One region of the Streptomyces sp. NPDC036813 genome, then DNA from elsewhere that is predicted to be linked to it. Evidence: riboswitches for the same ligand, from Rfam matches in the RefSeq annotation. Region 1 holds a riboswitch; the other holds the start of a gene.
The links. Region 1 has a riboswitch for ZMP and ZTP ahead of ACZ67Q_RS31860 (glycine hydroxymethyltransferase). Riboswitches for the same ligand answer to the same signal wherever they lie in the genome.
Positions count from the first base shown of each region.

Region 2: linked by a shared signal. The riboswitch ahead of ACZ67Q_RS13190 (bifunctional 5,10-methylenetetrahydrofolate dehydrogenase/5,10-methenyltetrahydrofolate cyclohydrolase) and the one ahead of ACZ67Q_RS31860 (glycine hydroxymethyltransferase) in region 1 are both predicted to bind ZMP and ZTP.

Region 1 is NZ_JBVJPV010000018.1:81,896-86,881, reverse strand. Features, by position in the region: gene pdxR (MocR-like pyridoxine biosynthesis transcription factor PdxR) at 1-203, shown strand, start outside; gene ACZ67Q_RS31875 (DMT family transporter) at 543-1,373, opposite strand; gene ACZ67Q_RS31870 (hypothetical protein) at 1,514-1,858, shown strand; gene ACZ67Q_RS31865 (glutathionylspermidine synthase family protein) at 1,874-3,058, shown strand; ZMP/ZTP riboswitch at 3,109-3,197, shown strand; gene ACZ67Q_RS31860 (glycine hydroxymethyltransferase) at 3,232-4,683, shown strand; gene ACZ67Q_RS31855 (hypothetical protein) at 4,698-4,986, opposite strand, start outside.
Region 2 is NZ_JBVJPV010000005.1:148,694-153,679, reverse strand. Features, by position in the region: gene ACZ67Q_RS13200 (YncE family protein) at 112-1,353, opposite strand; partial or broken gene ACZ67Q_RS13195 (glycosyltransferase) at 1,456-2,679, opposite strand; gene ACZ67Q_RS13190 (bifunctional 5,10-methylenetetrahydrofolate dehydrogenase/5,10-methenyltetrahydrofolate cyclohydrolase) at 2,769-3,623, opposite strand; ZMP/ZTP riboswitch at 3,645-3,728, opposite strand; gene ACZ67Q_RS13185 (nuclear transport factor 2 family protein) at 3,823-4,188, opposite strand; gene ACZ67Q_RS13180 (hypothetical protein) at 4,365-4,655, shown strand; gene ACZ67Q_RS13175 (S-(hydroxymethyl)mycothiol dehydrogenase) at 4,841-4,986, shown strand, end outside.

The DNA of each region.
Region 1 (4,986 bases):
CCGTACTGCGGCTGCCGCCCGGCACCGAGCAGGCGGTGGTGCAGGCCGCGGCCTGGCAGGGTCTCGCCGTCACCGGCCTCGACTACTACCGCCACCCCGACACGACCACGGACCCTCTCGAGGCCCTGGTGGTCGGCTACGGCACCCCCTCCGACCACACCTGGCCCCGAACCCTGGAGGCGCTGTGCCGCGCGATGCCCTGACCGGCGGTCTCGGCGGGAGTGGCCGGGGGACGGGGGGACCGTCTCAACGCCCGTGAGGCGGCGTCCGGTCAGTGTCGGCCACCGCCGCGGTCAGCGGGCGGCGGACCTCCCGTGCCGGCCGTCGCGGAGGAGCGGCAGTCGCGGAGGACCGGCCGAACCCTCGCCGGGTGGCCGGGGCGCCCCTCCCAGGTCGCCTGCTCCCCGGCAGGGCGGCCGTGTCGGGCGTCGCCGACCGCCGAAGCCGGCGGTCGGTGGGCCGGCGGTGTCCGCCTTCGCGGAGGCGGCCGAGACCTCGGCGGGCCGTCCATGCCTCGCCGGTCGTCCGGAGCAAGTCCCGGCTCATGCCTCCTCGGGGACGGTTTCCGGGGCCTCTCCGAAGCGGGCCAGGGCGAGGGCTCCGGCCACTGCCACCGCGAACCCCAGGACGGCCAGCCAGGCCAGGCCCTCGCGGGTGCGGTCGCCGAGCCAGACCACGCCGATGAGGGCTGGGCCCACCGTTTCACCGATCACTATGCCGGCCGTGCTCGTCGTCACCGAACCCCGTTGCAGGGCCGACGTCAGCAGCAGGAACGCCGCGCCCCCGCCGAGCAGCAGGGCGTACGCCGCCGGGTCCCGCAGCAGGTCCAACGGGTCGAGGGAGTCGATCAGCCGGACCGTCACCTCCACCACCCCGAAGCCGAAGCCCGCCCCGAGCCCCAGCAGCAGCGCCCGCGTCCGCCCGACGAGCCGCCCGCCCGCCGCGCCCAGCAGCAGCACCGCCGCCGCCGTGGCGAGCATCGCCCAGTCGAGCCCCGCCGGTCCGCTGTCCTCGCCCTCCGTGCCCGAGGCCAGCCCCAGCATCGCCAGGCCCGCGCACACGACCCCCACCGCGGCCCACTCCACCCCGCTCAGCCGCGTCCGCAGCAGCCGCGCCGCGGCCACCGCCGTCACCGCAAGCGACGCGGCGAGGGCCGCGCCGACCGCGTAGATCGGGACCGAGCGCAGCGCCGCGATCTGCAGCAGGAAGCCGACCCCGTCCAGACCGAGGCCCGCCAGGTACCGCCACTGCCGCACCGCCCGCAGCAGCAGTGCCGCGTCGCCGCGGCCCGGAGCGGCGGCCGCTCGCGCCGCGATCGCCTGCAACACCGTCGCCGTACCGAAGCAGACCGCCGCGCCGAGCGCGCACACCATTCCGAAGAGCATCAGGCGACTCTAAGGGAGCGGTCCGGGGCGGGGGCTCCTGCATGCCCCCTCTCACCGGTCTCTAGGCTGACAGCCGAGAACGAGACATCCTTTCGACGGAGAACCAACCGCAACCACGGGGGAAAGACATGGCCGACGCACGGCGGCAACTGCGCTCCGGCACGGTGGTCCTCGGCGGGATGGGGCTGCTCGCTGCTGCCCTCACCGCCTGCTCCTCGGACCCGGACAAGCGCTGCGTGGACCGCGACAGTTACAACGCCCTCAAGGGCTACAAGGTCGTCTCCGACAAGAACTGCAAGTCCGGCACGGGCACCTGGTACTACGGCGGCAAGAAGAAGAGCGGCTGGGTCGACGGCGGCTCCTTCACCAAGCCCCGCAAGGGCGGCGGCGGTTCGGGCGGCAGCGGCGGCAGCCACGGCGACGGCGTCGACCGCGGCGGCTTCGGTGGCGGCAAGGGCAGCGGCGGCGGCTGAGGGGGCCGAGGACACATGGAACGCCGTACCGTCGCACCCCGCCCCGGCTGGCAGCAGACCGTGGAGGCGCAGGGCCTGATCTACCCGCTCACCCGCTACCCCGACGACTCCCTGCGCCCCTACTGGGACGAGAGCGCCCACTACGTCTTCTCCCTCGACGAGGTGGAGGCGCTGGAGGAGACCGTCGAGGAACTGCACCGCATGTGTCTGGCCGCCGCCGGCCACATCGTCGGCGAAGGCCGCCTCGCCGACCTCGGCATCACCGACCCGCGCGTCGCCGCAGCGGTCACCGAGGCATGGCACCGCCGCGCCGAACTGCCTTCGCTCTACGGGCGGTTCGACCTGCGCTACGACGGCACCGGCCCCGCCAGACTGCTGGAGTACAACGCCGACACGCCCACCTCCCTGGTGGAGGCGGCGTCCCCGCAGTGGTTCTGGATGGAGGACCGCTTCCCCGGCGCCGACCAGTGGAACTCCCTCCATGAACGCCTGGTCGCCGCCTGGCGCAAGCAGGCGAAGCTGCTGCCCCCGGGCAGCCCCCTGTACTTCGCGCACTCCGCCGCCGACGAACTCGGCGAGGACCTGATGACGGTCGCCTACCTCAAGGAGACCGCCGAGCAGGCCGGTCTGGAGACCGACTGGATCTCGATGGAGGAGATCGGCTGGGACCCGCTGTCGGGCCGCTTCGTCGACAACCGGCTCCGCTTCATCCGCAGCATCTTCAAGCTCTACCCCTGGGAGTGGCTCACCACCGACCGCTTCGCCGACCATGTCCTCGGCACCCTCGACAACGGCGGCGGCACCGGCTCCACCCTGTGGATCGAGCCCGCGTGGAAGATGCTGCTGAGCAACAAGGCGCTGCTGGCGATCCTGTGGGAGCTGTACCCCGGTCACCCCAACCTCCTGCCCGCCTACCTCGACGGCCCCCGCGAACTGGCCGCCGGCCCCGGCTGGGTCGCCAAGCCGCTGCTCGGCCGCGAGGGCGACGGGGTGACGGTCCACGAGCCGGGCAGCGCACCCGAAGTCCGCGACGAACCCTGCTGCTACCAGCAGCTCGCCCCGCTGCCCGCGTTCGACGGCAACCACGTCGTCCTCGGCGCCTGGGTCGTCGAGGACGAGGCGGCCGGCCTCGGTATCCGCGAGTCCTCCGGCCTGATCACCGACGAGTACGCCCGCTTCCTGCCGCACGTGATCCTTTAGCCCGCATGGTGGACGGCCCCGCCCGGCCGTCCGACACGCCCGGTAGGCTGGCAGCGGGCCGTGACTGGCGCGCTGGGATGGGATGGACCATCGGGGAGCGGCCCCTGCGAAAGCTGTGCCGTGCGCCTGGGCCGAACCGTGAACGCCGTACCCACCACGTCCGGAGGTCCCCGATGGCCGAGAACGGTCCCCTCTCCACCGAGTCCACCGCCTACCGCGCGGCCCTCGACGTCATCCGCGCCGTCGAACCGCGGGTCGCCGACGCCATCCGTCAGGAGGTCGCCGACCAGCGCGAGATGCTCAAGCTGATCGCCTCGGAGAACTACGCCTCCCCGGCCACCCTGCTCGCGATGGGCAACTGGTTCAGCGACAAGTACGCCGAGGGCACCGTGGGCCGCCGCTTCTACGCCGGCTGCCGCAACGTCGACACCGTCGAGTCCCTCGCCGCCGAGCACGCCCGCGAACTCTTCGGCGCCCGGCACGCCTATGTCCAGCCGCACTCCGGCATCGACGCCAACCTCGTCGCGTTCTGGGCCGTCCTCGCCGACCGCGTCGAGGCGCCCTTCCTGCAGAAGACCGGCGTCCGGCAGATCAACGACCTCACCGACGCCGACTGGGCCGAGCTGCGCCAGGCCTTCGGCAACCAGCGCATGCTCGGCATGTCCCTGGACGCCGGCGGCCACCTCACCCACGGCTTCCGCCCCAACATCTCCGGAAAGATGTTCGACCAGCGGTCCTACGGCACCGACCCGGCCACCGGTCTCATCGACTACGAGGCCCTGCGCGCCCAGGCCCGCGAGTTCAAGCCGCTGATCATCGTCGCCGGCTACTCCGCGTACCCCCGTCTGGTGAACTTCCGGATCATGCGCGAGATCGCCGACGAGGTCGGTGCGACCCTCATGGTCGACATGGCGCACTTCGCGGGCCTCGTCGCCGGCAAGGTCCTCACCGGCGACTTCGACCCGGTCCCGCACGCCCAGATCGTCACGACCACCACGCACAAGTCCCTGCGCGGCCCGCGCGGCGGCATGGTCCTGTGCGACGACTCGCTCAAGGACCAGGTCGACCGCGGGTGCCCGATGGTCCTCGGCGGTCCCCTGCCGCACGTCATGGCCGCCAAGGCCGTCGCTCTCGCCGAGGCGCGGCAGCCCGCGTTCCAGGACTACGCCCAGCGGATCGTCGACAACTCCCGCGCGCTCGCCGAGGGCCTGATGCGCCGCGGTGCCACCCTGGTCACGGGCGGCACGGACAACCACCTCAACCTGATCGACGTCGCCGGCTCCTACGGTCTCACCGGCCGCCAGGCCGAGCAGGCCCTGCTCGACTCCGGCATCGTCACCAACCGCAACGCGATCCCGGCCGACCCGAACGGCGCCTGGTACACCTCCGGCATCCGCATCGGCACCCCGGCGCTCACCACCCGTGGCCTCGGCACCGCCGAGATGGACGAGGTCGCCGGTCTGATCGACCGCGTCCTGACGGCCGCCGAGCCCGGCACCACCAAGTCCGGCGCGCCCTCGAAGGCGGCCCACGTCCTGGACGCGAAGATCTCCGACGAGATCTCCCGTCGCGCCACCGACCTCGTGGCCGGCTTCCCGCTCTACCCGGAGATCGACCTGGGCTGACCCCCACCGGGGGCTCACCGGTCGATCAGCTCCTGACGAGGCTCGTCCCGCGGCGGCCCGGCACACTGCCGGGCCGCAGCGCGGCGTATCAGCAGCGTCCCGGCGACCCCGACGGCAAGCCCCGCGGCCGCCCACCCCGCGCCCTCGCGCGCATACCCCTCGCGACCGGCGGCCGGAGCGGCGCCGAGCCCGGGGAAGCCGGCGCCCGTCGGCCGGTCGTACACCGGGCGCGGCGCGCGGTGCCGGCGGATGTCGTGGTCCGGCAGGTCCGGCGCCGGATCGGTCCGCACCCACAGCGTGCCG
Region 2 (4,986 bases), on a different contig from region 1:
ACGGCGACGCATGCCGTGCATGCCTCGTCCATATATGGCGTGACTACCCCATATCGCCCCTGCCACACACAGGCGCCGACGGATTTTTCTCCCCGCCGGACTGGTCCGCGCTCAGCTGCTCGGACCGCTCCAGCCTGCGGAGACATGGCCCAGCCGCACCCGCTGCGGGTGGTCGCCGACCGGGACCGACACACGCTTGCGTCCCGTGGCGAAGTCGATGGCCGTGACCTGGTCGGCGCCGCTCTCGGAGATCACGCAGTCCCGGCCGTCGCCGCTGACCGTCGCCCAGTACGGCTTGGACGCGGGGACCAGCGGGCCCTCCTGGAGGGTGGCGCGGTCGACGACGGTCGCGTAGTCGTCCATCGTGCCCGCCACGCACAGCTTGCTGCCGTCCGGGTTCATCGACAGGCCGTGGTGGCGCGAGTCGTTGACGAAGGTGGTGCGGTCGTCACTGGTGGCGGGGTTCTTCGGCAGGGTCTTGGTCCGGGTGATCCTGTCCGTGGCGAGGTCGTACTCGAAGAAGCCGTTGAAGAACGACACCTGGAAGTACAGCGTCGACTCGTCGGGGGAGAAGACGGCCGGCCGCACCGCGTCGGAGTAGTCCTTCAGCCCGATCGCGTCGAGCCGCTCGCGCATGTCGATCACCTTGACCGGCTTGTACGTCGTCGCGTCGACGACCGTGATGTGCCTGTCACCCTTCGTCCAGTCCAGCCACGGCGCGTCCAGCGCGGTGTTCACGTCGCCGATGGCCATGTTCCACAAGTACTTGCCGTCCTTGGTGAAGATGTTCTCGTGCGGCTTGTCCCCGGTGGCGAAGGAGCCGAGCTGCCGGCCGGTGACGATGTCCAGGACGTGCACGGTGTTCGCGGTGGACGCGGACACCGCGACCCGGGTCCCGTCGGGGGAGACGGCCATGTGGTCGGCGCGGTACCCGGACACCGGGAAACGCCAGTTGAGCCTGCCGGTGGCCAGGTCGATCGAGACGACGTCGGCGAAGCTGGGCCGTGAGACGACGACCGAGCGGCCGTCGGGCGTGGAGTACATGTCGTCGGCGAACTGGTCGTGGCCCTCGCCGACGCTGTTGCGGATCGCCATGAAGTACACCCACTTGACCGGATCGGCGTTGATCTCCGCCAGCCGCTGTTCCTTGTCCGGTACGACGTTTATGCGGCCGATCCGCGCGAAGTCGCCGGTGGAGGCGATGACGTCGGCCGTGCCGTCCCAGTTGTTGCCGACGAACAGCACCTCCCGCAGCCCTGCGGCATCGGCGTGGGCGGCGGTGGCGGGGGAGGCGGTGGTGAGCGCGAGCGCGGCGGCGACCGTGCACAGAAGTCGGGGTCGAAAGGCGGGCATGACGGCTCCTCGGGGTGGGGTGGAACCCGAACACGCGTGGTGCACAAGAGACTTACTGCAAAGTAAGGAAGGGTTGCCCGCCCCGGCAAGAGCGCGGACGCACTAGGCCGTGATCCGCTCCAGCGCCCGCAGGACCGGCCCCTCGCCGTCCTCGGCGCGGATCCGCCTCCCCAGGGCCCGGGCCCGCTGCCCGTACGCCGGGTCCGTGACCGCCTCCACCCGTGCTGAGGCCGGCGCGCCGGCGGTGAGGCGGCGCAGCGGCAGCGTGCCCGGGGCCACACCCAGGGCGAAGCCGGCCGGCCCAGAAGCGTTCGTCGAACTGGATCGGCACCGGCACCGCCGACACGCCGGCGCAGCCTCGCCGCGGTGGTCCCGGCGCCGCAGTGATGGACCACCGCCGCCATCCGCGGGAACAGCAGCGGGTGCGGCACCTCCTCGGCGAGCAGCAGGTCGTCTCCGTCGGCGCTCAGCCCGCCCCAGCCACGCTGGATCACCCCGCGAAGCCCCGGCCGGCGCAGCGCACCCGCGACGGCCGCGCTGAAGCCGCCCGCATCGGGCACGGTGGCGCTGCCCAGCCCGACGAACACCGGCAAAGGCCCGGCGTCCAGGAACTCCCGTACTTCCAGGGGAGTTCGCTCTCCCGGTCGTACGGCCACCAGTAGACCGTCACCTCCAGGCCCGGCCGCCAGTCCCGCTGCCGGGGCACCACCAGCGGACTGAATCCGTGCAGCACCGGCCGGCGCTGCCGCTCCCGGGCGCGCAGCGTCGCCGCCGGTCGGACCGCGGGCAGCCCGAGCCGGGCCCGGACGGCCGGCACGGCCGACGCGAAGACGTGCTCCACGGCGAGGTTCAGCCCGAGACCCGCGACCCGGTTCGCGGCGCCACCCCAGGAGCCGGTGGTGAGCAGGGGCGGGGCGAACTCCCTTGTGGTGGAGAGCGGTTGCAGATGCAGGCCCAGGCTCGGCCGGCCCAGCCCCTCGGCGAGCGCGTGCCCCAGCGGGGCGAGCGCGGCGCCGAGGAGGAGTACATCGGCGTCCGCGGCGGCCGCCGGCAGCGCGTCGGTCGTACGGCCGGCCAGCGCCCGGGCCATCCCCACCACCCGCACCAGCTTGCCCGGCCCGGTCGCGCTGCGGTGCAGGCCCCGCCCGCGGGCCGACTCCAGCTCGGCGCGCGGATCCACCGGCAGCGCGTGAACGGCCACCCCCGAGCCCGTCAGCAGTGGCGCGAACCGCTCGTGGGTGACCGGGGTGACCTCGTGCCCCGCCCACGCCAGGGCGTGCCCGAGACCGGCGAAGGGGCCGCGTCGCCCCGGGACCCCGCCGTCATGATCGCCACACGCACCCAGCGCAGTATGGCGAGGATCCCGCGGGTCCACAGAACGACCCGCGGGAAACGGCCACTTCGGCGCTACGGGATCACACCGACACCCCGAGCTGCCGGGCCGCCGCGTCCACCGTCTGCTCCAGCAGCGTGGCGATGGTCATCGGGCCGACCCCGCCCGGCACCGGGGTGATCAGCGAGGCGCGCTCCACCGCCGAGTCGAAGTCGACGTCACCGACGTTGCCCTCGTTGTAGCCCGCGTCGATCACCACCGCGCCCGGCTTGAGGTCCTGCCCGCGGATCAGCCGGGGGCGGCCCACGGCGGCGACGACGATGTCCGCCTCCCGCACGGCCGCCGACAGGTCCGCGGTGCGCGAGTGGCAGTAGGTGACGGTCGCGTCGCGGGCGAGCAGCAGCATCCCGACCGGCTTGCCGAGGATCGCGCTGCGGCCGACGACGACCGCCCGCTTGCCCGACGGGTCGACGCCGTACTCGTCGAGCAGCCGCATGATCCCGCCCGGCGTGCACGAGACGAAGCCGGGAAGGCCGAAGCTCATCGTCGCGAAGGACGCGAAGGTGACGCCGTCGACGTCCTTCTCCGGCGCGATCGCCTCGAAGGCGGCGCGCTCGTCGATGTGGTCCCCCACCGGGTGCTGGAGCAGGATGCCGTGCACGGACGGGTCGGCGGACAGCGCCCGGACCGTCGCCACCAGTTCCTCGGTCGTGACGGACGCGGGCAGCGCCACATGCCGTGAGTCGATGCCGGCCTTGCGGCAGCGGTTCTGCTTCATCCGCACATAGGTGACGGAGGCGGGGTCCTCGCCGACGAGCACCGTGGCGAGGCAGGGCGCCGTCCCGGTGCGCCCGGTGAGGTCGGCGGCGCGCTTGGCGGTCTCCTCGACGGTGCGGCGGGCGAGCGCGGTGCCGTCCATGAGGCGGGCCTGGGTCATGATGCAACTCCTGAGCGGGTACGACATCGCCCAGGCGCACGGCATCGACTCCACGGGGCCGCTCCCCGGTGGTGCTCCACCTCAGCGCCAGTCACGGCCCGCGACCAGGGTAACCGAGCCCCCGCGCCGTCCCGGCCCCCGGTACCGCACGAGGAAGGTCCAGGTCAGCCGTGGGCCGACCTGGACCTTCCTCGTCCCGTCACTCGTCCCACGCCTCGACGATGATCTGTTCCGAGATCTTGCCGTCGGTCAGCGTGATCATGGACTCGGACAGCACCCGGGTGCCGTCCGGGTACTCGCAGGACTCGCAGTACGCCGCGCGGTCGCCCTGGACCACGCACTGCTCCAGCTTGTGCGTCATGTCACGGCTGTAGACGTCGTCGAGCATCTCGCGGATCTCGTCCCGGCCGTGCAGCACCGCCGGGTTGCTGGGCTGAGCGTTGCGGTTCACGAGACGGATCTCCGCGTCGTCGGCGTACAGGGACAGCAGCGCCTCGGCGGTGCGGTCCTCGATGCCTCTGCGCAGGGTCTCCGTGTCGAAGCCGGTGTGTGCCGTGGTGCCCATGGTGACCTCCTTGCCCGGCCGCGGCCCGACAGCGAGGGGAACGGGCCGCACATGGCCTACCCCAAAGGCTCCTCCGCCCCGCCGGGCTCGGCAAGCGCAGCCCGCTCACTGCGCCTGACGGGTGAGCCGGCCCGCGTGGCCGTGTCCATCGGGGCCCTGCCGCCGTTGCTGAAGGCATGATCTCCACTCGTCGTATCGTCGCCGCCGCCGCACTCGCCGCCGGGATCGCCGGTATCACCGCCCCCGCGGCCAACGCCGGCGTCCTGGGCTCCGACCAGCTGAACCCGATCGCCGTGCTCGACTCGCTCACCACCAGCGACATCCCCGCCGAGCACAAGGACGAGGTTCCCAGCGTCTCCCAGCAGCTGTCCTCGCTGAACCAGGCGAACGACCTCAACAAGCTGAACGAGCTCCACCAGATCACCGACCTGGTCGCCCCGGTCACCGGCCTGCTCCCCGTCGGCTGAGACCACGCACATCTTCGAGGGGCCGCCCGCCGAGGCGGCCCCTCGGCATGTGCGGCCCCTCGCCCGCCGTATGACGCCCGCCGTCCTCACCCCGCGGCATGTTCCCGTCCTCGGCCCCCCGGCGCTTGATCGCGCGTAGGGTCGGAAACGGGACGGATGCCCCGTCGAGGGAAGGATGGAGCAGCATGGCGCAGGAAGTACGCGGCGTGATCGCGCCGGGCAGGGACGAGCCGGTGCGCATCGAGACGATCGTCGTGCCCGATCCCGGGCCCGGGGAGGCCGTGGTCCGCGTCCAGGCATGCGGTGTCTGCCACACCGACCTGCACTACAA